DNA from 3 places in the Thalassospira sp. A3_1 genome. Region 1 is predicted to be linked to each of the others. Evidence: riboswitches for the same ligand, from Rfam matches in the RefSeq annotation. Region 1 holds a riboswitch; each other region holds the start of a gene.

Evidence for each region. Region 1 has a riboswitch for cobalamin ahead of J7395_RS09315 (ABC transporter substrate-binding protein). Riboswitches for the same ligand answer to the same signal wherever they lie in the genome.
Region 2: linked by a shared signal. The riboswitch ahead of J7395_RS11800 (CbtB domain-containing protein) and the one ahead of J7395_RS09315 (ABC transporter substrate-binding protein) in region 1 are both predicted to bind cobalamin.
Region 3: linked by a shared signal. The riboswitch ahead of cobU (bifunctional adenosylcobinamide kinase/adenosylcobinamide-phosphate guanylyltransferase) and the one ahead of J7395_RS09315 (ABC transporter substrate-binding protein) in region 1 are both predicted to bind cobalamin.

What each region holds. Positions count from the first base shown of each region.
Region 1 is NZ_JAGHQQ010000002.1:498,640-506,767, reverse strand. It holds gene purD (phosphoribosylamine--glycine ligase) at 1-337, shown strand, start outside; gene J7395_RS09325 (ABC transporter ATP-binding protein) at 361-1,143, opposite strand; gene J7395_RS09320 (iron ABC transporter permease) at 1,140-2,180, opposite strand; gene J7395_RS09315 (ABC transporter substrate-binding protein) at 2,189-3,229, opposite strand; cobalamin riboswitch at 3,440-3,637, opposite strand; gene J7395_RS09310 (AraC family transcriptional regulator) at 3,706-4,623, opposite strand; gene J7395_RS09305 (SDR family oxidoreductase) at 4,792-5,538, shown strand; gene J7395_RS09300 (Atu4866 domain-containing protein) at 5,563-5,910, shown strand; gene J7395_RS09295 (adenylate/guanylate cyclase domain-containing protein) at 6,025-7,386, opposite strand; gene J7395_RS09290 (glucan biosynthesis protein D) at 7,573-8,128, shown strand, end outside.
Region 2 is NZ_JAGHQQ010000002.1:1,012,345-1,020,472, reverse strand. It holds gene J7395_RS11820 (heavy metal translocating P-type ATPase) at 1-227, opposite strand, end outside; gene J7395_RS11815 (DUF1636 domain-containing protein) at 427-798, shown strand; gene J7395_RS11810 (hypothetical protein) at 799-1,323, opposite strand; gene J7395_RS11805 (CbtA family protein) at 1,402-2,100, opposite strand; gene J7395_RS11800 (CbtB domain-containing protein) at 2,104-2,277, opposite strand; cobalamin riboswitch at 2,309-2,525, opposite strand; gene J7395_RS11795 (metalloregulator ArsR/SmtB family transcription factor) at 2,618-3,079, opposite strand; gene J7395_RS11790 (hypothetical protein) at 3,213-3,476, shown strand; gene J7395_RS11785 (hypothetical protein) at 3,592-3,864, shown strand; gene J7395_RS11780 (DUF2975 domain-containing protein) at 4,145-4,684, shown strand; gene J7395_RS11775 (helix-turn-helix transcriptional regulator) at 4,684-4,896, shown strand; gene J7395_RS11770 (SDR family NAD(P)-dependent oxidoreductase) at 4,990-5,754, shown strand; gene J7395_RS11765 (MAPEG family protein) at 5,871-6,281, shown strand; gene J7395_RS11760 (zinc ribbon domain-containing protein YjdM) at 6,385-6,720, shown strand; gene J7395_RS11755 (hypothetical protein) at 6,830-6,979, shown strand; gene guaA (glutamine-hydrolyzing GMP synthase) at 7,046-8,128, opposite strand, start outside.
Region 3 is NZ_JAGHQQ010000001.1:1,337,950-1,346,077, reverse strand. It holds gene J7395_RS06070 (hypothetical protein) at 1-341, opposite strand, end outside; gene cobN (cobaltochelatase subunit CobN) at 541-4,308, opposite strand; gene cobW (cobalamin biosynthesis protein CobW) at 4,411-5,451, opposite strand; gene cobU (bifunctional adenosylcobinamide kinase/adenosylcobinamide-phosphate guanylyltransferase) at 5,484-6,023, opposite strand; cobalamin riboswitch at 6,083-6,294, opposite strand; gene J7395_RS06050 (hypothetical protein) at 6,354-6,560, shown strand; gene J7395_RS06045 (hypothetical protein) at 6,620-7,195, shown strand; gene J7395_RS06040 (histidine phosphatase family protein) at 7,255-7,866, opposite strand; gene cobS (adenosylcobinamide-GDP ribazoletransferase) at 7,937-8,128, opposite strand, start outside.

The DNA of each region.
Region 1 (8,128 bases):
ACTCGATACCGTCAAACCCGAATGGCATGATGAAACCGCCATGGTCGTTGTCATGGCCGCCAGGGGGTATCCGGGCAGCTACGAAAAAGGCACCGAGATCAGAAACGTCGCCGATGCGGATGCGATGGACAAGGTCAAGGTCCTGCATGCGGGAACGAGAATGGATGGTGACAAACTGACCGCGACAGGTGGTCGTGTTCTTGGCGTTACCGCACGTGGCACGTCGGTGACCGAGGCGCAGAAACGCGCCTATGAAGCCGTTGACGCCATTAACTGGCCGGGCGGTTTCTGCCGCCGTGATATCGGCTGGCGCGCGATTGCCCGCGAACAGAAGTAAGCCTTTGAATTAAAAAGACCGGGTCATGCAGCCCGGTCTTTTTTCATGCCTGCGTGATAGCGCACCGCACATTCACCATTCGGGCCATGCTCGATGGTTGCCTCGACACCGAACACATCGCGCAGATTTTCCGATGTCAGAATGTCGGCAGGACTGCCAATCCCCACCAGTTCCCCATCACGCATCATGGCAATCCGATCGCAATACATCGCGGCATGGTTCAGATCGTGCAGGGCTGCGACCACGGTAACCGGCAATTCGCGCACCAGTTCCAGTAATCCAAGCTGATGGCGGATATCCAGATGGTTTGTCGGCTCGTCCAGCAGAAGGAATTTCGGTTCCTGCGCCAGCGCGCGCGCAATATGAACCCGCTGCTTCTCGCCGCCCGAAAGTGTATGCCAGAACCGGTCGGCCAGATGGGTCATGTCGACATCACCAAGGGCGCGGTTAACAATCGCATCATCCCGTTCAGACCAGGGTGACAGCATGCTGAGATATGGTGTGCGCCCCAGTGCGACTGCCTCGCGCGCGGTCAGGCGGTCCGTGGTATCGGCCTGCTGTTCGACAAAGCCGATCTGCCGGGCCAGTTTGCGACGGCCATGCTTTTTCATGTCCTGCCCTGCCAACATCGCGCGCCCCTGATCAGGTGGACGAATACCGGCCAAAACCGACATCAAACTTGTTTTGCCCGATCCGTTCGGCCCGATCAGGCCCAGAAACTCGCCCGGTTCAACACGGAGCGAGACATTTTTGATGATCTTGCGAAAACCGGCAGACCAGACGACATCGCACAGTTCCAAACTCATCGCAAAATCCTTCCGTGACACAGGATCAGGGCAAAGGCCGGGGCCCCGACAAGGGCGGTAATCACCCCGATTGGCAAAACCTGCCCCGGAACGATCACGCGTGAGATGACATCGGCACAGACCAGAAACAGTGCGCCAATCAATGCCGATAGCGGTAATAGCAGCCCATGGCGCGTTCCGACAAAAAAGCGCGCCGCATGCGGGATCACGAGCCCGACAAAGCCGATGGAACCAACGATACTGACCATTACCGCCGTCATCATCGCGGCCGCGGCAATCAGGATCGCATAAACCCGCCTGACCGGAACACCAAGCGATGCGGCGGATTCACGACCAAACGTAAAGGCATCAAGTGCGCGTGCATGCCAAAGACACACGACAAGCCCGACAAGAGCCACGGGTAAAGCCAGCCACACATCGGGCCAGCGCACGCCGCTAAGATTGCCCAGAAGCCAGAACATGATGCCGCGCGCCTGCTCGGCACTGGCCGATTTGGTGACGATAAAGGATGTCAGGGCATTGAACATCTGCGATCCGGCAATCCCGGCCAGAATGATCGCCCCCGTACCGCGCCCGGCCTGTAATGCCAGAAGGGTCACAAAGGCGAATGCCGCCACTGCGCCGATAAATGCCCCAAGTGACAGTGAAAGCATCCCGGCCCCAAGACCTAGGATCACGATGCTGACCGCACCGGTCGAGGCACCGGCTGAAATGCCCAGCAAGTAAGGATCGGCAAGACTGTTACGCAAAAGCGCCTGCAGGACCGCCCCGGAAAAAGCAAGTGCCGCCCCGCAGCTTGCGGCGACGATTGCGCGGCTAAGTCGGTAGTTCCATATAATACCGGCATCAATCGCATCCACCGGATACCCGGCATCCCACAAATGATTGGCAATCGTATTGATCACCGTGCCCACCGGGATCGCTGTTTCGCCCACCGATGCGGCAACCGCCAGGACCGCAGCCAGCAACATCAGCGCGGCAAATGCCACGCTGATGCGTTTCAAGAAAACGGGGCTGGAAATGATATTCCCGATCATTGGCCCGATCACTGGGTCGCCTCGAACGCCTCGATTGCCTTGGCCAGCGTTTCAATGCCCTCGATTGTCCGCATGGTCGGGTTCATCGACTGGGCATCCATGACGACAATATTTCCGCTTTTGACGGCACTCATCTGGCTGGTTACCGGATCGGCTTTCAGGAACTGCATTTTCAGTTCCCAGTCATCGGCCGGAAAACGGCGACGATCCATTTTGCCAATCGCAATGATATCGGGATTGGTTCGTGCGATGGTTTCCCACCCGACTGTGGGCCATTCATCGTCACTGTCGATGACATTGTCGACACCAAGGATCGACATGACATAGGCCGGCGCACCTTTCTGACCGGCGACAAACGGATCAACATCGATTTCAGCACTGGAGAACCAGAACAGGGCCGAAATGCCCTTGCCGTTGACGGCGGCGACTTTTTCACGTGCGGCTTTTTCGCGGGCTTTGAAATCGGCAATCAGTTCGGCGCCACGTTCCTCGACATCGAAGATTTTCGAAAGGTCATCTATCCCCTGATAGATCTGATCCATGGAAAAGGCATCGATTCGGGTTCCGTCGCCGCCCGTAGTGTTGTCCTTGCCCATACAATCGGCTGGTGCGGTATAGACCGGGATTGAAAGTTCGGCGAACTGGTCAATCGTTCCGACCTTGCCATTCGGGCCGATATGCCATTGGAACTGGGTTGTGACCATATCGGGTTTCTGGCCGACCACACTTTCAAAGCTGGGATCGTTGTCTGCCAGACGCGGAATGGTGGCGTTGACGTCGCGAAACTGTTCCTGCACCGGGCCAAGCCATACGGCCGTTCCAACCACCCTGTCGGCCAGCCCCAGAAGATAAAGCAGTTCGGTGCTGCTTTGGCCCAGCGATACGACACGGTTCGGGGCCTGATCAAAGGTCAGAGTCCGACCACAATTTTCCAGTGTAAGCGGATATTCCGTCGCAGATGCGTATTGCGCGAAAGAAGCCAGTCCTGCAGCAAACACCCCGACTGCAAGAACCCGTTTGTTAAGTTCGATCACTTTGCGTCCTTTCATGGATATACCGATCCGGAATTTCATTCCCGATCGGGCATATCAAACCAATAAATGTTATGTTATAACATAACAACAAAGTTACTATGGTCAAGAGACTTGCAAAGGTGCTGAAAAATGGCGGGAAATGTCAGAACCCGAAAGCAGGCAGAACGCATTGCAACCTGCGTGAGACGGTGACATGTACCGACATCCTCCGGGGCACCCCGCCCGGTCCGTCGTCGTCATGTCAGCAGGTCTCCTGGCTCGCGGGTCGCTGTGCTTTCCTGCCTTCCCGGGAAATATCCCAGTGGCTTTCAGAAGAAAAACACTCACCGCCTACAGTTGCGGGGGCAGCTTCGGTTAACCGTCCTAGCAGACGGCTTCGAATTCCCTTTATCCTTGTCGGATACTGACATCAATTGATGTCACATAGTCACACAGACCCGTCAAGAGAATTGCAAACCGGTCGCAATCATCAAGGGTCAGGATCTGGTTTCCTAATAGGCGTTCGCTGCCGCCGTACCATCCCCGCCCAGTCGTCCAAGGATGGCCGATACATCACGCATGGGCGGTGCGCCAAACATGCGGGCATATTCGCGACTGAACTGTGATGCGCTTTCATATCCGACTTCATAGGCCGCAGTCGCCGCATCCTTCATTTCCGTCAGCATCATCTGGCGCGCCATCGTCAGGCGAAGGCGTTTCTGATACTGAAGCGGGCTCATGGATGTTACCTGCTTGAAATGATGATGGAAGGAAGACGGGCTCATATTTGCCTGTGCCGCAAGATCATCGACCCGCAGTGGTGCTGCAAAGTCGTCCTTCATCAGACGGATGATCTTGGAAATGCGCTGCATGTTGCTGCCGCCCATTCCGATTTGTGCAATCCGTGCCCCCTGAAGGCCACGCAGCAGGCGATAATGCACTTCGCGCAGAAGCATCGGCGCCATCACCGAAATATCGTCTTTCTGATCGCACAGGCTCAACAGGCGCATCACGGCATCCAGCAAGGTATCGCTGGCATCATCGACATGAAGCCCACAATCGCTTTCGGATGCGGATCCGATCTGAAGATCGATCTGGGTTACAAGGTCACTTAGCATCTGGCCGTCAAGTTCAATCGACAAACTGCGATAGGGAAGTGCTGCACTGGCATTTGTCACACAGCCGACAATGGGCAGGTCAACCGACGCCACCAGATACTTTCCGGGCGCGTAACTGAAAACCGCCTCGCCCAGAGTGACCTCTTTGGCACCTGACGCGATAATACAAAGGCATGGCTTATAGATTGTCGGGACTTTCATCGATGGCCCGGTTGCACGATACAGGTGCATCGCACTCACCGGCGTCTGGGCAACGCCTTCTCCTTCGCAGTATTTGTCAATCAGTTCAGACATCTCTTCGAATACAGACATCACCAAACTCCTTTGTTTCTCTAATATGAACTATACCGATCCGGACTGTACTGAAAAGCGGTTTTCGTACCGTTCGGAGGATCAGGCAATTGATCAAGAGTTCTGTGTATTCATCAAATTGCTGTTTGCACTCACATTGAGCGCCATCAACCAAACACGGAGGATGTCATGTCGCTTATGTCCAGCAATGTTGAAAACAAGGTCGTCGTTATCACCGGTGCCAGCAGCGGGATTGGCGAAGCCACGGCAAAACTTCTGGCTGAAAATGGTGCAAAGGTCGTTCTGGCCGCCCGCCGCACGGCCAAACTCCATTCCATCGTCGCCGAGATCGAAGCCGAAGGCGGCACCGCCACATGCCGCGCGGTTGATGTCACCGATGCCGACGATGTCGAAGCACTGGTCTATTTCGCCAAAAACACCTATGGCCGCGTTGATGTGATGTTTAACAATGCCGGCGTCATGCCCCTGTCGCCACTTGCCGAACTGAAAATCGACGAGTGGAACAAGATGATCGATGTCAATATCCGTGGCGTTCTAAACGGTATTGCCGCCACCCTGCCATTGTTCAAGGAACAGGGCGGTGGTCATATCATCAACACCGCATCGATCGGGGCGCATCTGGTATCGCCGACCGCCGCGGTTTATTGCGCCACCAAATATGCCGTATGGGCCATTTCAGACGGTCTGCGTCAGGAAAGCCGGGATATCCGCGTTACCATGGTTTCGCCGGGTGTTACCGAAACCGAACTTGGCAACGATATCACCGATGACAGCGCCAAGGGGTTCCTCGGTGAATTGCGCAAAACCGCCCTTAGTCCGATTTCGATTGCATGGTCTGTCCTTTATGCAATCGCCCAGCCCGACAGCGTCGATATCAACGAGATCATCGTACGCCCGACGGCATCGGCATATTGATCCGTACCGCCCAAGGAGGCCCGCATGGCACGTCATATGTTTGCGTCTTCCATCACCAGTCTTCTGATGCTGTTTTCCAGCACAGCCACCGCACAGGAGGATACCGTCATGTCCGGTACCGCGTCGAACGATCCGCATCCCTATGTCGGCATGTGGGTCACGGCAGACGGTAACATCCGTCAGGAATTGCTGGCCAATGGGCGTTATGACGAGGCGCGCGGCAATCGTCAGTCCGCCTATCAGGGACGTTACGAAATTTCAGGCAATCACATCGATTACTGGGATGATACCGGCTTCACCGCAGATGGCTATTTCGAAGATGGTGTTCTGTATCACGCCGGAATGGTGATGTATCGCCAGCCGCTGCAATAGATATTCTGATTTCAGAGCCCCACTGCACCGGTTAACCCGATGCAGACCCCGCAAGGAACGGTATCCGATGAATGGATGCCGTTCCTTTTTCATGGGTGAAATCTTTAACGATGATCAGCTCGCTGTCGCGGGCACATTACCGGTCGGGACATTCAATTCGCCAGCGGCTGCAAAGGTGAACAGATCAATCGGTTCGGAAAGCCCGCGCACATCCATTTGCCCGATTTTGCGAAAATTATCCGTAGCAAGATACTTCGTCGTTGTCCCCGAAATCAGAACATCGGTCCCGAGTTCCTTGTTCATGACTTCGAGCCTTGCGGCAAGGTTCACCGTATCACCATGCACGGTGTAGCTTTGCCGCCCACCACCACCGACACTTCCAGCAATCACCGTTCCAGTACAGATACCAATCCGGGTTTGAATGCGAATACCGGCAAAATCGCGCTGATGAACAAGATCATTGATCTCGCGTGCGGCCCGGATGGCACATCCGGCATGGTCGTCATCCTCGACCGGGACATTGAATGTCGCCAGAACGGCATCACCCTGAAACTGCGTAATCACGCCATGATGACGGGTGATGATCTGTGACACCGCATCGAAATATGCATTCAGGACTTCGACAATTCCTTTTGGCCCGATAGTTTCTGTCAGCTTGGTGAAATCGGCCACGTCCGCAAACAGGATGGTTGCCTCACGCTCAATCGGGGACAGTGTCCCGCGTTTGGAAATCAGCACCTCGGCCACGGCGGGCGGCACATATTGTCCGAAAATATCGGAAATGGCGCTGCGTTCCTGCTCTGCCTCGATCTGCCGGCGAACCGTATGGCGCGCCCGCCACATGACCAAACCAATCAGAATAGCAACAATAACCAGTGCCAGAGCTTCCTGTACGCGGCTCCAGGCACCGATAAAATCGGGGCTGAAGAAATAGGTCACAAAGGTCTGGGTATCGGGCGATGTACCAATATCCTGCCAGTCATAGGTTTGCGTCATATCGCGGATGGCATAAAGGAACGCGCCAAGCCATCCGGCGGCACCGCAAATACCGGCCCATAAAACAAGCCCCGGTGAAAAGCTGAATGCGGCAACACCAAGAATGATGAAATAAAACGGGAAGATCGGTGTGCGGAAAATCACCGCCTGGGGCAGATCGACATTATCAAACACCGGCTGCGTCGCAATCAGAAGAGACAGGAAGCCGATATCAAGCGCAATGAACAGATACTTGATCCAGTTCCGATCATAGGATGATCCGATAATCCGGTAATGGATAATGCCAAACCCGGCAAAGACACCAAGCGCAATCAGATATTCAATGGCACGTAACGGGTCGCCCGACCGCGACGCCACAAGCCAGACCCCCATCAGGATCAGCGCGACCAGACGCCCCTTGATCGCCAGTCGCAGGCCTTTCTGTTCCGCCTCGTGGAAAATGGCTTTCTGCTCGGGCTTTCCCATAACAGTTTGCTGCATGAACATGCCTTTCTGCGATGGCGATCCCGCCATTTTAATGATTGCAAGTTTATTTAGGCAGACATCGAACATACCGCTATGCGAAAAATGCAGATATTACGATCTTGAATTCGCCATGTTTTATCCCGATTACGTCCACACTGTCCGGTATAGTTCCGGACATCTTAAATTAACGGGACCTGATTGATGACGACTTCTGTGGAACGCAGACGATTTCTGAAATCCATGGCCGCTGCCGGGCTGATCCTGCCGGGTATGTCGCTGGTCAATGGCGCATCGGCGGCCAACGAAAAACTTGATCTTGGCGAACCGCAAAGCTTCAGCTTTGACGCCCTGATCAAACGCGCCGAAGCCATGTCAAAATCGCCTTATGAACCGCCTGTCGCCCCCGATCCCGAAATTGTCGGCAAGATCGATTACGACATCCACGGCAAGCTGCATTATAAACGCGAATTTTCGCCCTATGCCGATGGTTCGGGCACCTACCCGCTGACTTTCTTCCATCTGGGCATGTATTTCGCCAAACCGGTTCACATGCATCTGGTTGACGGTGGCAAATCGCGCGAAGTGGTTTATACGCCCGACTATTTCGACATGCCCGAAGACAGTATCGCGCGCAAGCTTTCGGAAAACAGCGGCTTTGCCGGTTTCCGTCTGCATGAAAATGTCGAACGTGATGACTGGAAGACCCAGGACTGGGCGGCATTTCTTGGCGCCTCCTATTTCCGTGCGATTGGCGATG
Region 2 (8,128 bases), 510 kb from region 1:
GATACAGCCCAATGACGATGCGAAATGCCGTCGCGATGGCGGGCCAGCACATCGTCAACCGCGCCCTGTTCCCTGCCACTCAGTTCGGATTGCGCGTGCAGGCCATCGGCGGCAGCAAGAAAGCTTTGCCCCGGTACGGCGTCGTTCAGAGCCGCAATCAGCGATGACTTGCAGCTTTCACAATTTCCAATGGCCGGGAACTGATCCCATTTTGCGATGACGGACATTCTGGACCTCGCCAACATTCAAATTTATATTCATGCGTTACATTCAAATAACAATTCATATGTTGTGGAGTCAAGAACATTCAAACCATGATTTGAATGTTATCACACACAATGCCCGACGCCCCGAAAAAGTTGATGAATTACGCCAGCACTGCGGCCATAGTGACCACCCGATTTAAGAACCAAGGCCAACCGCCCGATGCCCCGTATTGTCATTTGCAAAACCTGCCAGCCAGCACCCGATGCTGATCCGGCCTCAAAGGTGGATTTTGTCGATGCGGATGGTTTTGCGCGGCAGTTAGGCACGGCACTTGATCAGGCGGAATTGCCCGAAACGTTTGAAGTCACACAGGTTGACTGCATGGGATCATGCAGCGACCCGACATCGGTTGCACTTCAGGGAACCGGGCGGGCAAGTTATCTTTTTGCCGGATTATCGGCGCGTCACGACATTGACGATATCATTGCCACCTGCCGGGAATATCTGAACGCCCCGGATGGATGGATCGAAGACGCACGCGGCTGCGGGCGTCTTCGTTTTTGCCTTAAGGCCAGAATTCCGGCCCTTTGATTAAGGTGCCACCGAAACAGTCATTGTCTGACGCAGCGGCTTATCGCCGACGGCAAGCTGGCTGTGATCATTGGCCGTCAGCGTTACCGTGACCTCGTTATCGCCCGCCGGAAGCTCTGTGATATGGAACCACGGGCCATACAGGCGGGCAATCTTGGTGCCGTTAACATAGACATGGGCATGACCTTCTCCCGGGACATGCGTGCTGCTGGCATGTTCGGGGGCAAACCGGAAATTCTGCACCATTAGATGCAGGTTCCAGCCACTGACCGGGTCCGGTATCATCGCGACATCAAGACGTGGTGCATCAGTGCCCGCAGGTAATGAAATAATGGCGTCGTGACTGGCATGTGCCGCCCCCATCTTCATTTCACCGTGTGCGGTACCATGTCCGGCAACGCCATGCGCCATCGGATCACCGTGATCGTGCCCGTCAAGGGTGATGCCGTTACCAGCCGCCACCAGAAAACCGATCCCCCCGCCGAAAACCAGCCCAATCCCGAAAAGGGCAAGTGAACGTGACATTTTATTCCTCGTGAAAACCCTGAAAATAAATCGGGCGCGCCCGTGGCACGCCCGAAAAGGATCGTACTTTGACCGCGATCAGGCGGTCTGCGCCTGTGCGGCCCGTTGTCCTTCGCGTTGCCAGAAATATCCGGCAAACAGGCCAACCAGCACCCAGGCAGCAAGACCGACACCAAATGCACGGGCAGCAAAAAGCGCCCCGATTTCAGTCGGTACCGGCCCGGTAAAGGCATCGGGCTCCGGCGCGCCAATGACATGGGGGGCAAGCAGCAGAACTGCAGCAATCCCCCACGAAACCCAATTGCGACCAAATGCAATCAGCCAGACGGCAATTGCCGCCGTCCCGACGGTGGCAAACCACCAGACCTGCCGTGCGTAAACGTCTGCGGCTGCAACACCGGGCACTTCAGGTGCAAGGGTAAAGCCCGGTGCAAAATGAACGATACAGAACCCGGCAATGCCCCAGATAATACCCTGACGACCAGCGACCTCGTGACCGCGGCTTTCAGCCAGCGCCATGGCCGCAACCAGAATAAGCGCATACCCGGTATAGACCAGCATGGTGAACAGGACGCTTAACCCGTCGCGGACAAGATCAATGCCGCCGACATCCTGATGTGCACTAACCGCAGCACCGCCGAAATGAACCAGCTCGCCGGTTTCATAAAGCTCCGCATGCAACAGAACCGGTTGCACAAAATAAAGCTGAAGCAGGGCCGCAATAAGACCTGCTGCAGCACCAGCGAACAATGCGCTGGTGAAAATGCGTGACATCATGGCTTAGTGACACGGAAAGCCGGTTGCATGGCGCACATCATGTGCCGCATCGTGCAACAATTCAGCCTGAACATGGCCGGTCACAAAGATGATCGCGAGGCCAAAAACGGCACAAACGATGATCGGCAGAAGAACCGATTTTTTTGAAGCGGCAAATGCCGCGGTCTGCGTGGTCATAAACTTCTCCTATGCTGTCACACCCGACAGTCGGTTCGGGTCCATGCCTGGCAGGTCTCCTGGCTTGCGGGTCATCATGCGTCGCCGACCTTCCCTGCTTTCGCAAGTGGCGTGATGGCGGGCACTTTCCGCATACAGTCGCGGGGGCGGCTTTGGCTTTGACCGCCCAAAACAAACGGTCTTCCAAATTCCCTCTTCGTTTACCTGCCCCGAGCAGACAGGTAAAAACCAAGCAGTTCGTTTATGACGGTAATTCCCCGCAAGCGCAATGTGAAAACCGGACGCGACGCGGGTTCATTCGTCGAATGTGGCAATTTCACGACAACGCAAAAGACGTATTTCAGTCGTGGGTCACATGGGCAAAGACATCACGAACAACACGGGAAATATGTTCGTCATCAATCTGATAGAAGATATGACGCCCGTTTCGTTCCGATGCCAGAATGCGCTGATCGCGCAACTGACGCAGGTGATGGCTGGTCAGGGATTGGGACATGCCCGATGCCTCGGCCAGTTCGCCAACGGTTTGCGGTTTTTCCATGCAACGCAGAACAAGCTGCAGCCGCCCGGCATCCCCCAGAAGCGCAAAGATTTTTGCTGCTGCCTCAATATCAGGAAGCGACAGGTTATGACCGGTCGCACGTGATGCGTCACGCGTTACGGCCTCGCCCTGTTCGGTGGAAAGGCCAAGACGTGCGGCCGTATCGCATTCCTGACAATCGTTGCCGTTTTCAGCCCCGGCGATCACGGGACGCGCCGAGGCAATTTCGACCTTGCGGGATTTCGTTTTGCTTTGTGACATCCCCCTATTTTCCATGCCCAGCTGCACTTGGCAAGGGGACTTGATGTTTGCGCGCATGGAACTCCGCCCCGCAGGGAACGTTACAGGTATGACACACCATCGAAAGTGCCAACCAGAGCAAGGAGACGCACCGATGCAAGAGCAAACAGCACTCGACATTTTCAATCTGCGCCAGTCCCGTGACAGTTGGGAACGGAATGTGGCCGGTTACTGCGCGAAAAACGACATGCAGATCGGAAATCTGCCCAAAGAGATTACCGGCCCCTATAACGAGATGAACGAGGCATGGGAAAAGCTTAAGGCCGAAGGTGATGCGGCAAGCAACACCACTGCAGAGCAGTTCCACAAGGCAACCGCAAAGCTTGAAAAGGCGTGGAACGATATGACGGGCAAGTAAGCCCGGGATTTTATGCCTTGTGGTTAAAATGCCCCAAAATCGCCTTTTCATTGCAAATCGATGACACGATTACACGCCAGATTGAAACTGTCTGGAAAAGCAAAAGGAGGCTCCCATGACAGCCCGCCCCATTCCGGAGCACGCCAAGCTCCATCAGGAATTCAAGGATTGGGAGTTCGGTCTTGCAGCACATTGCAGGGAATCCGAAAGCGGCCTTGAAAAACTTCCAAGTGAGGTTGTTCAGGCGTGGGATGACATGGATGCCGCCTGGAGCGAGATAAAGGATCATAGCGACGATATCCCGCAAGAATCCCTGCAGCGTTTCCGTGAAGCAAAGCAACGTTTGCAGGAAGCGTGGGATGCGATGATCTCTTCCGAACGGCATTAACGACGCCGCGCTGGAAGCAGCCAGACTTTTTCGTCTCCCTCTCTTCCGTGGCGGGTTTTCCTCCCCTCCCCGCCATCCTTCTACAGCCGGGTGTTTCAACCGCCCCGGCTGTTTTTTTGTCTGGATTTTGGCCAGGTGTCGCCCGCCTAACGTCCAAATCCCGGTTACGGGCAAAAATCCGGATTGACTCATTTCAATAAAAAATTCATGTTTTATTTTAATTAATAAATTCGATTCGTTATTTAAACGTCACCCGAGTGCTTCCGGATGGAGCCCCGTCATGTCCGACACCCTGAAAAATGTCCGCATTGTCAGCCGCATTCTTGGCTGGGTATGCCTTATCGCTGTTGTCTTTGAAATCTGCCTCGTGCCGCTGATCTGGCACGTGGATGGCTGGATCGATACCAGCGCCAGCCAGATGACCATCAGCCTTGAAGAATTGCGCGCCCTTTCCGGCTGGCAGAAATATGCCGTGATGGCATCGATGATGCTGCCGACACTTGTTATGGCCTATGGGCTTTGGCGGTTGCGCAAGATGTTCCTGTCCTTTGCCGAAAACCATATTTTCCAGCCTGCCCCGATTGCCCACCTGAAAGCATTTTCCGTGGCCCTTATGGCGCAAACCCTGATCAAGCCGCTTTCAGGCGCACTGACCTCCGTGCTGGCGACTATTACCCGCCCCGAAGGCGAACGGATGCTGTCTATCGGGCTCAGCGATGCCGAGGCCAGCACCCTGTTTCTGGGCGGGTTGCTTTTGGTGATTGCGTGGGTATTGGGAGAAGCCACCCGGATCGAGGACGAGAACAGGAGCTTCGTCTGATGGCGATCATTGTCCGGCTTGACGTGATGCTTGCCCTGCGAAAGATGAAGTCCAAGGACCTTGCCAACCGGATCGGGGTGAGCGAACAGAACCTGTCGCTCCTGAAATCAGGCAAGGTGCGCGGTGTGCGGTTTGAAACACTTGCCGCGATTTGCCGGGAACTTGATTGCCAACCCGGTGATCTTCTGGAATTCGTTGCCGACGACCTGTAAGCTCTTGTGATCATGGCGGCCCGGTTAAAACGGGGCCGTCCTTCATAAGAAACAAAGCAGCCAATTTAACGGCTGTTATCAGGGAAGACGTGAATGGAAAACAAGGTTGCCCTCGTAACAGGTGCCGCACGTGGCATCGGACTTGCCACCACGCATCTTTTTATTGAACTGGGCTGGCAGGTTGCGATGATTGATCGCGACAGCGCGGAACTTCGCAACGCATGTCGCGATATCGCAAATGCCAAGGCATTTGAATATGACGTATCGATCCCAGAGCAGGTCGATCTGATGATCGACGACGTCCTGATCGAGTTCGGACAGATCGATGCGGTTGTCAACAATGCCGGGGTTGCCGATTTCCTGCCGATCCATGAAACCGATTTCAGCGCGTGGCGCCGGATCATGGAAACCAACCTTGACGGGACCTTTCTTGTTTCGCAGGCGGCGATCCCAGCACTCAAGCAGACCAAGGGTGCGATTGTCAATATCGGCTCGATTTCCGGACTTCGGGCATCGACCCTTCGGGTGGCCTATGGCACATCGAAGGCGGCCGTCATTCACATGACGAAACAGCAAGCGATCGAGCTTGGTGATTTTGGTGTCCGGGCCAATTGCGTCTGCCCCGGCCCGGTCAAAACCAAGCTTGCCATGGCCGTGCATTCGCCAGAAATCATATCGGCCTATCTTGATGCCATGCCGCTTGGCCGGTATGGCAGCGAACTCGAAATCGCCGAAGTGATTGCGTTTTTATGTTCCGACAAGGCGAGCTACGTTACCGGTCAGGTGATCGCCGCCGATGGCGGGTTTGAAACGGCTGGTGTCGGGCTCCCGGCCCTTCGCAAGGCTGCAGAAGAATAATCACTTTGAGTGCGACCACCTTTGGCTGAATGCGCAAACTCCGTTGCGCAAAAGTGTGATCGCTTTCCCTTCTTCCTGCGTATGGCAGGGAAACACCATCACTCAAAGGTATTTCCTTGCCAATCGAACTTGCCCTTCTCGTCTTCAATGCTCTTTTCTGCCTTGCGTTTCCTTGGGTTTACAACTGGTCCTATGGCAGGCAGGTCGGCGGCAAACGCCTGATGGGCAATCGCGACAACCTGCCCGAACGGCAGGGCTTGGCCGCGCGCGGCCTTCGTGCCCACCAGAACCATCTGGAAAATCTGGTGCCGTTTGCGATCATCGTTCTGGTCGCGCACGCCATCGATATTTCAAACACTGTCACCGTAACCTGTGCAGTTGTCTTTACCATCGCACGCCTTGCCCATACCGGGTTCTACTTTGCCGGGATCACGCGCCTTCCGGGCATCAATGGCGTGCGATCAATTGCCTACTTTGTCAGCCTGTTTGCGATGCTGATCTTTGGCTCGCAATTATCTGGGACTTAAATATCGGCGCAACCTCTCGACAATCGGGAATTCGGGCGTTACGAGATAGGCGGCCAAACCGGAACGGGTGGGTCTTTATCAAGCTTTTACCCAAGGATTTGCCGTGAGCACGCTGCCCCCCTGCCCGAAATGCCAGTCGCCCTATACCTACGAAGATGGCGAATTGCTGATTTGCCCGGAATGCGCCCATGAATGGTCGCAGCAAGCCGCAACAGGCGGAGACGAAACCGAATACAGGGATGCCAATGGCAATATCCTTGCCGATGGCGATACGGTTTCGATCATCAAGGATCTGAAGGTCAAGGGTGCGTCACAGCCGCTTAAGGTCGGCACCAAGGTCAAGAATATCCGCCTTGTCGAAGGCGACCACAATATCGATTGCAAGATCGACGGATTTGGCCCGATGAAGCTTAAATCCGAATTCGTCAAAAAGATCTGATTGCGGGCTTCGCCGCGTAAACCCTCTGCCGACGACATTGCGACCGGATTCTGGTATAATGTTGTCGTCTGATACCGGCTTGAACCATCCAAAGGAAACGGGGGCCACCATGCGCCACCTTGCCCTTATCGCCGCAATAGTCGCGACCCTGTCCCTGTCCTCCTGCCTGACCTTTAACTGGCAGCGCAGCGTTCAGCAGGTTTTATCGAATGCATGCAATTCGACAGGGGATTGCGGCTCGGATGGGCCGGGCTATTAAAACAGCCCAAAACAAAACGGCGCGCCCAATGGACGCGCCGTTTGTTGTTTCCGGTGATCGGAAAACTTATTCCCACTCAATCGTTCCCGGTGGTTTCGAGGTGTAGTCGTAGGTAACGCGGTTGATACCGTTGACCTCGTTGATGATCCGGTTGGCGATACGGCCAAGCAGTTCCGGCGGGAAGGCGAAGAAGTCGGCGGTCATACCGTCGGTCGAGGTGACGGCACGAAGTGCACAGGCATAGTCATAGGTACGACCATCGCCCATCACGCCAACGGTCCGGACCGGCAGCAGCACCGCGAAGGCCTGCCAGATGGCGTCATAGAGGCCAGCATTGCGGATTTCTTCGAGATAGATCGCATCGGCCTTGCGCAGGATATCGAGCTTTTCGCGCGTGATCGGCTGGCCGGGGATGCGGATGGCAAGGCCCGGTCCAGGGAACGGATGACGACCAACAAAGCTGTCGGGTAGACCCAGTTCACGACCAAGGTCACGGACTTCGTCCTTGAACAATTCGCGCAGCGGTTCGACCAGTTGCATGTTCATGCGTTCCGGAAGGCCGCCGACATTGTGGTGCGATTTGATGGTGACAGACGGACCACCGGTGAAAGACACGCTTTCGATAACGTCCGGGTAAAGGGTCCCCTGTGCAAGGAAATCAGCACCACCGATTTTCTTGGCTTCTTCTTCGAACACTTCGATGAACAGGCGGCCAATGGTTTTGCGTTTGGTTTCCGGGTCGATTTCGCCTTCGATCGCACCGATGAAGGTTTCCGAGGCATCCACATGGACCAGCGGAATGTTGTAATGGTCACGGAACAGGGTGACGACCTGATCGGCTTCGCCCGAGCGCATGAAACCATGATCAACGAACACGCAGGTCAGCTGATCGCCAATCGCTTCGTGGATCAGAACCGCGGTGACGGAGCTGTCAACACCGCCCGAAAGACCGCAAATGACCTTGCCATCGCCGACCTGTTTGCGGATTTTGGCGATGGCATCGTCTTTGTAGGCGTTCATCGTCCAGTCGCCAGAGCAACCGGCGACACCGTGGGTGAAGTTCTTAAGCAGCTGCGCACCATGCGGGGTGTGAACCACTTCGGGGTGGAACTGCACGGCATAGAATTTCTTGTCGTCGTTGGCGATGGC
Region 3 (8,128 bases), on a different contig from region 1:
ACACCTTGAAGATAACGCCAGTAAATCCGCACCTTGGCATCGATTTCGATGGCTGTTTGATCTGGTCCCGGCAGATGGCGCGCCAGTTCGTCCAGGCCATCACGAAATTCTTCGATACTGACCGGTGCATGAACACCGTTAAACCGTTCACGCAGGTCAAGAACCGAACGGATCGCACCGCGGGCCGGGCGGTCATGACCCTGACCGTGCAAATCGGCGCGTAACCAGTCAGGAAGGTCGGCATCAGCAAGCAGGAAATCGACAATGTCTGCATGTCCGGCATGAACCGGCAGAGGGGTCTGCAGATAGTCAGGCAAACGAACGTGTTTCGTTCTTTCCATAGTGGCCTCCTAACTCTGTTGCCGATCCGTCTTTTGCGGTTATCGGCTCGATAGGTGTGCCCCGTCCCTCAACCAATTGATTAACACTTGGTTAAAAGAGATATGGTGCGAAAACGAAACGTTTCAACTCCCCGGTTTGTTCCGACTATTCATTTCAACGGTAAAATTCTCGTGATTCACGATGACGGCCAAGGCCCGGTTATGCCGTGCCGTTCCCCATCAGATCGACTGATACGGAATTCCGGCGCGGCTGCCAAAGACCACGATCAATCGCCTCGCGAAGACGATTGCGAATATCGCAAAACGCATCGGGATTGTGATCCCTGATGAATTCACGCACATCCGTATCGCCAAGATACGCATCATAAACCAGATCAAAATGATGATCTGCGACACACCGCGCCGTCGCGGCAAAGGCAAACAGGTAATCCACCGTCGCCGCCATCTCAAATGCGCCCTTGTAACCATGGCGCATCACGCCTTTGATCCATTTCGGATTAACCACGCGGGCCCGGACAACACGGGCAATTTCTTCTTCCAAAGTTCGGATTTTCGGGCTTTCCGGGCGGGAGTGATCACTGTGATAGACCGTCGGCTGCCTGCCGGACAGATGTCGAACCGCCGATGTCATTCCGCCTTCGAACTGATAATAGTCATCGGAATCCAGCAAATCATGTTCGCGGTTGTCCTGATTATGAACAATCGCATCGACCCGCGACAGCCGCGTTTCAAACAGATCACGCGCCGCTTCGCCTTCTGCCCCGTTGCCATAGGCATAACTGCCCCACGCCAGATAGGCATCCGCCAGATCGGTCTCGTCTTCCCAAAGTTCTTCGTCGATCATCGCCTGCAACCCCGCGCCATAGGCACCAGGTTTGGCGCCGAACACGCGAAATGCCGCCTGTTTCCGTGCCTGATCGTGACTTTCCCCAGCCTCACACAGCTTAGCGGTTTCTGCCGTAACCCGAACCGCAATCGGGTTCATGTCCGGCGCTTCGTCCGCCTGTTCGGCCACCGCACGCACCGCGCTGTCAAACAGGTCAATCAAGCCGGGGAATGCATCGCGGAAGAAACCCGATATGCGCAACGTCACATCAACGCGCGGACGCCCCAACAGGGATGCGGGCATAATCTCGAACCCGGTGACCCGGCGCGATGCACTGTCCCAGGTTGGCCGTACCCCCATCAGGGCAAGCGCCTGGGCAATATCATCGCCCCCGGTGCGCATATTGCTGGTGCCCCAAACCGAAAGACCCAGGGCCGCGGGCCATTCACCGTGATCCTGAACATGCCGTTCCAACAACAGTTCGGCTGATTTCCAGCCCAATTGCCATGCCGCCGGGGTCGGAACCGTCCGCGTATCAACCGAATAGAAATTCCGCCCGGTTGGCAAAACGTCCGGTCGACCGCGCGTTGGTGCACCCGATGGCCCCGGTTCGACAAACTTGCCCGCAAGACCGCGCAGCAATCCGGCAATCTCGGCATCGCCACAGGCTGTGACCGCTGGACGAATAGATGTTTCGATATCGGAAAGAACCTCAATTGTCCGCTGCCATGCACTATCGGCCGCGATCACACCGCGCACCAGATCGCGCGCCAAAAGCTCGATCCGTTCCACCGTATCACCCGTGGTGCGCCACGGACCAACATCATATCGCGCAAGGATTTCGGGCTTCAGGCCCGGCCAAAACTCGGCAAAGGCACAATCAAGCGGATCAAAACCGGGATCACCAAGAATATCGGCAGCAAGGGCACGATGAAGCGATGCCTTCGGCCCCTCGCTCGCGCCCCTTGGCAATCTTGCCAATGCGACCAGAAGGTCGGTCAAAAGATCGCCTTCCGGCGCTTTGCCAAAGATGTGCAAACCATCGCGAATCTGAAGTTCCTTCAACTCGCACAGATAGTTATCAAGTTTGGCAAGTGCGCTTTCCTCATCCTCGTCCGGCTCAATCCCGCAGTCACGGTCAAGGCCGATGCGAATGGCAAGTTCAAGAATATCGCGCTTCAGGATCAGCAGCCGCCTTGGGTCGACCGCGGCTGCGTCGTAATATTCATCGACCAGCGCCTCCAGATCCTTGAGCGGCCCGTAACTTTCCGCCCGCGTCAAAGGCGGTGTCAGATGATCAAGGATCACGGCCTGCGCACGGCGCTTGGCTTGTGTGCCTTCACCCGGATCATTAACGATAAAGGGATAGAAATGCGGCGTCGGGCCAAACACGGCCTCGGGGAAGCATTCTTCCGACAGCGCCAACGACTTGCCCGGCAACCATTCCATATTGCCATGTTTGCCGAAATGAATGACCGCATGCGCCCCAAAATGATGACGCAGCCAGATGTAGAACGCGAAATAGTTATGGGGCGGCACCAGATCGGGCGAGTGATAGCTTTCAAGCGGATCGATATTGTATCCACGTGCCGGTTGCAACCCGACGACAACATTGCCCATCGGCAGGATCGAAAGGGCAATCGCCGCCCGATCCGGCAGATAAAACGGATCGCTTTCCGGATCACCCCAGGCATCTGTCACCTGCTGGCGAATGCGCGCTGGCAGGGCGGCAAATGCCGCGCGATAATCCGCAACCGGGATCGTCACCCGAACAATCCGATCAGCCAGCGACTTGTAATCATTGGTCGGCCCGGCCTTAACCGCGGCAATCAGCACATCGCCATTTTCCGGCAGGTCGTCAATCCTGTACCCGGCATCCTTCATCGCACGCAGTGTCTCAATCATCCCGGCCGGTGTATCAAGCCCCACACCATTGCCAAGCCGCGCATCCTTGTTGGGGTAATTGGCCATGATCATCGCGACTTTGCGCATCGGAGCGTCCGTCTTGCGCAATTTGACCCAATTGGCCGACAGTTCTGCAACAAAGGCAACACGATCGCGTACCGGGATATATTTGACCAGATCAATCTGTGTCAGGGCATCCTTGCCCGCCGATCCCTTGAATGACACTGCACGCGACAGGATACGCCCATCTACTTCCGGCAATGCTACATTCATCGCAATATCGCGCGCGGCAAGCCCGTTGACACCATCACGCCAGGACGCTTCACCACCGCCCGACAGCACAACCTGAAAAACCGGTGCGTCTACACCGTCAAACGGTCCGCTCTGGCGTTCGATACCCGGCACCGCAAGGGAAAAACCGGTGGTATTGAGGATCAGGTCTGCTTTGGTTGCCCCCAGCCATTCTTCGACCAAGGCAGCAGCAACCGGATCTTTCAGGCTGGCAACAAAAATTGGCAACGGGTTTAGTTTATTAGTCTGAAGTTCTTCAACCAGTGCATCAATTACGTCCAGATTACCGGCCTGAATTAACGCACGGTAGAAGATTATCGGAACAACAGAATGATTTTGTTTCCAAATTTGTTCAATTTCTTCAAGATTTGCCGTTGTTTTTCCCGGCCAGTACAACCCGGCCTTGACCAAGGGTGCCGCCGGTTTCCAGTTCCAGCTGACAGACGGGTTTAACTTTTCATATATAAGACGAAGTAAATGTTCGGCATTTTCCGGCCCACCTTCGATCAGGTAACGCCAGATTTGCTGATATGTGCTGCCCTTAACCGTCGATAGGGACAGAAGCTCTGCATCGGGTTGATCGTCACCGGGCAACAGTACCAGCGGCACATCGTTGCGAAGGGCCAGTTCGACCAGTTGTTCGATCCCGTATTCCCAATATCCTCGCCCGCCCAGAATACGCACGATGATGAATTTGGCCTCTGCCAGAACGTCGTCGACATAAAGATCGACCGACATATTGTGCCCCAGCTGCAAAAGGCTCGCCAATCGCAGGGAAGGGACATCCTTGCCAAACCCCGCATCCAGCCGTGCCTGCGCACCCGCCAGACAGGCAAGCTCGGACTCTGCAGCCGACAGGATAACAACATCGCCCGGGCTTTGCCCCAGATCGACGGCCTCGCTTCCATCGGTGACCAGTCCCGGCTGGGCGGCAAGTAGATGCATCGGGAACTTCCGTTTCTTTTCTCGGATATCAGGGTCCTGAAATCACCCGGCCTGCACTGGCGCAGCCGGATGATCTCAGTGTTCAAACATGAACGCGCCGCTTCAAGACGCCTTGATGGCCGCTTCGATAGCGTTGCGATCCAGACCATGCAGGCCAATCACTACCAGTTCCGACCGGCGCTTTTCGGTTGCCGCCCACGGACGGTCGAAATAACGCTGGAACCGTTCACCAACACCCTGAACGACCTGACGCATCGGTTTGCCGGGAATATCAAGGAACCCCTTGATCCGCAGCACATCAAACTGACGCACAACATCAATCAAACGCTTCTCAAGCGCTGCGGCATCCTCAACATTATCAAGCGACACGACAAAGCTTTCAAAATCATCATGGTCATGTTCGTGACCATCGTCATGATGAGACGGGCGACTATCAAGGTCGTCCTCGGCTGCCGCACCAAGACCCAGCAACACAGCATTTTCGACCTTTGAATGCGCGGTTGCGATAATCTTGACGGACGGACGTTTCAGCTCGGCCCGGACATCTGCCTCGACCTTGGCAATTTCGGCCTCGCTCAGCAGATCGGTTTTGTTCAGAACCACCATATCCGCACAATGGAGCTGTTCTTCAAACAGCTCCTCAAGCGGGCTTTCGTGATCCAGATTGTCGTCCGCTTCGCGCTGTGCCTGAACCGCGTGATGATCATGGGCAAACAGCCCGTCACGCAACGCCGCTCCATCCAGAACGGCAACGACGCCATCCACCGTGACGCGCGACCGGATTTCCGGCCAGTTAAACGCCTTGACCAACGGTTTTGGCAATGCAAGCCCGGATGTTTCGATCACGATATGATCTGGCGGTGTATCACGATCAATCAACCCCTTGATGGTTGGCAGGAAATCATCGGCCACCGTGCAGCAGATGCACCCGTTTGCCAGTTCGACAACGTCGTCCTCGGCACAACCCGATATGCCACATCCATTAATAACCTCGCGGTCAACACCCAGATCGCCAAACTCGTTGATGATCAGTGCAATCCGCTTACCCCCGGCATTTTCCAGCATATTGCGGATCATCGTGGTTTTTCCTGCACCAAGAAAGCCGGTGATCACTGTTGCCGGGATTTTTCCAAGCTGTGCCATGTTCAATTGTCCTTAAATCCATAAATTCTGTTCTATTTAACTGCCATCGGAATGCCGGCAACCACAAGCGTCACCTGATCAGCAAGTTCGGCAATTCGCTGATGCAATCGTCCTGCGTGATCCCGAAAGCTGCGCGCCATGGTATTTTCCGGCACAATCCCGAAGCCAACCTCGTTCGACACCAGAAGAACCGGAATGTCCAGCCCAGGAAGGATGTCGCATAATCGGTCAAATTCGGCCTCGATATCGCGATCTTCCAGCATCAGATTGGTCAGCCAAAGCGTCAGGCAATCGACCAATACCGGTTTGCTGCCATCACTATTGCAGGCAGACAGGACCGTGCAAAGATCAAGCGGTTCCTCGATCGTTTGCCACATCTCGCCGCGCGATGATTTGTGAAGTTCTATACGGTTTGCCATTTCGTCGTCCCACGCACGACCGGTCGCGATATAGATACCGCCGCCTGCATGGTTGATCCGGTTTTCGGCAAACCGGCTTTTGCCCGATCTGGCACCGCCAAGGATCAGATGGATCCCGGCAAGCTGGCTGTTTTCAGCCATATTCTGGGTCATACCCGTTTTCCTTCGCTTTGACCTCCCACCGAGGCCCGATTGCGTTACCCCATATCCTTGCGAACAGGGATACCGATGGCTGGTTTCCTGGCTGCGGGCATGAAAGCAATCCGCCTTCCCGGCATGTTGGCTACGCATCAACATTACCGGTGGCTGGTGACATCACATCACCCGGATCACCCAACCCGTTACAGTTGCGGGGGCAGCACCGGCATCACACCGGTTTCCCATCACCAAACGGCAGCGCCGAACCTAGCAGCTTTGCCCCTATGACCAAAGCCCAAACTCCGACCTAGCCATAAGGTCAGTATTTGTAAGAATTGACTGCTTGTGAGCGGTTATTCTTTAGGAGAACATAATTTTATCACGTTGGAATCAGAGCTGCCAAAAGCCGCCAGCGTGATCGCCGAACATTACAAAACAAACAAAGTCCGGATGCTGGAACCGCAAAAGGTTTCGGGTCAACTCTTGGGGTTAATTGGAAATTTGCTGATCAAATGGCAATTCATGAACAAATTCAACGAATTCGGAACCTGAAATCAACAACCTGGCAAACCGTATCACGCGAAGACATGTGGCGCGGGTTGCTTGATAGATTGAACTATAATGATCAATCCTTTCCCGAATTCCTGCAACATCATGCCGTGAATGGTGAAATATCATTGGCGCGTCGTGATGTTCGAAACATTTATGCCAGCCGTCCGACCTGTGGTGTTGTCGCGACCATTATCTGGTCGCATGCGCGTGGCATTCGCGTAAATGCGCTTTCGCTTCTGGTCCGTGACCTGACCAAACTCGTGGAACTGTTCGAAAATGACGATTTCGACGAGGATCAAATGTCACAGCTTCTGGGTCAGCCGGGGATATCCATCCCGACCGCCAGCAAAATGCTTTCAGCCTGTGGCAAGAAATACAAGGGCAAACCAGCGGCCATCATCGACGACACGATTATTCAGGTGATAGAGGCACCGGAATTCACGTCCGATTTCACTGAAATCAACGAGCTTCGCGGCAAATCGCGCAGCCGCCCTATTCCCTACTACGAAGCCTATCTCGAAGATGTCGCGTCAATCTGTGGCAGATACGATGTCACTGCCGATATGGTAGATCGCTTTTTGTCGGAATACGCCCTTTCTGGTTCGCGTGAAACCGAACAGCGAAAATCAGCCTGAAACAGATACCCTGCCTGATTTTCGCGCGGGGTTCTTTTCATCCAAAATCGCCAGATCGTCTAATAGCGCAAATTCACACCGGTTACCCGCCAGCCAGGCTGATCGACACCGGCAATATGTTCGATCCGCGTCAAACCGAGTGTATCGACATGAAACGACAACGCCGCCTCAAGTGGCAGACCAAGGGCGCTTGCCAAAGCCGCGCGTACCGTTCCCCCATGAATAACCGCGACAATATCTTTCCCTGCCCAATAGCGCGTCAACCGGTCAAACAACGGGCCGACGCGTTCGACAACATCCCCGAAACTTTCTCCATTCGGGGGGTGCTGTCTGGCAAAATCCGTCCAGAAACGTGTGGTCTCCCCCTTCGGAAGGTCATTCCAGTGCTTCTTTTCCCACGTACCGAAATGCTGCTCGGCAAACCCGGTCTCACGGGTCGGCAGGATGTTTTCATCCATCAGTTCCAGAAGTTTTAACGCGGTATCAAGCGTTCGCGACAAATGACTGGTAACCCAGATCGCCTCGCGAGGCAGTTGACGCGCCAAGGCCCGCAACGCTTTTTCATCCGACAGATTAACCGGCATGTCACTTCGACCATAAACAAGCCGTTCCGGATTTGTCACCGGCGCATGGCGAACAAGCCACCACCGCGTCGTCACTGCCTTCTGCATTCTTCCCCCAAGGAAAAATGTAATCCATGAAATGCCGGTCAATTTGCGCGGCGGTATTTTTATGATCTTATCACCAAGTGACCTGCAACACTGCGATAAATGCAATGCCGACAAATAGCTCGGAAATGATTTGCGTCATACCCAGCACATCACCGGTATGGCCACCAATCTGATGCCGGGCGATCCAGCCGACGATCGATGCCCCGACCATCATGGCAACCAAACACATGAATGCGGTCAATGCCCCTGCAACAATCACCAC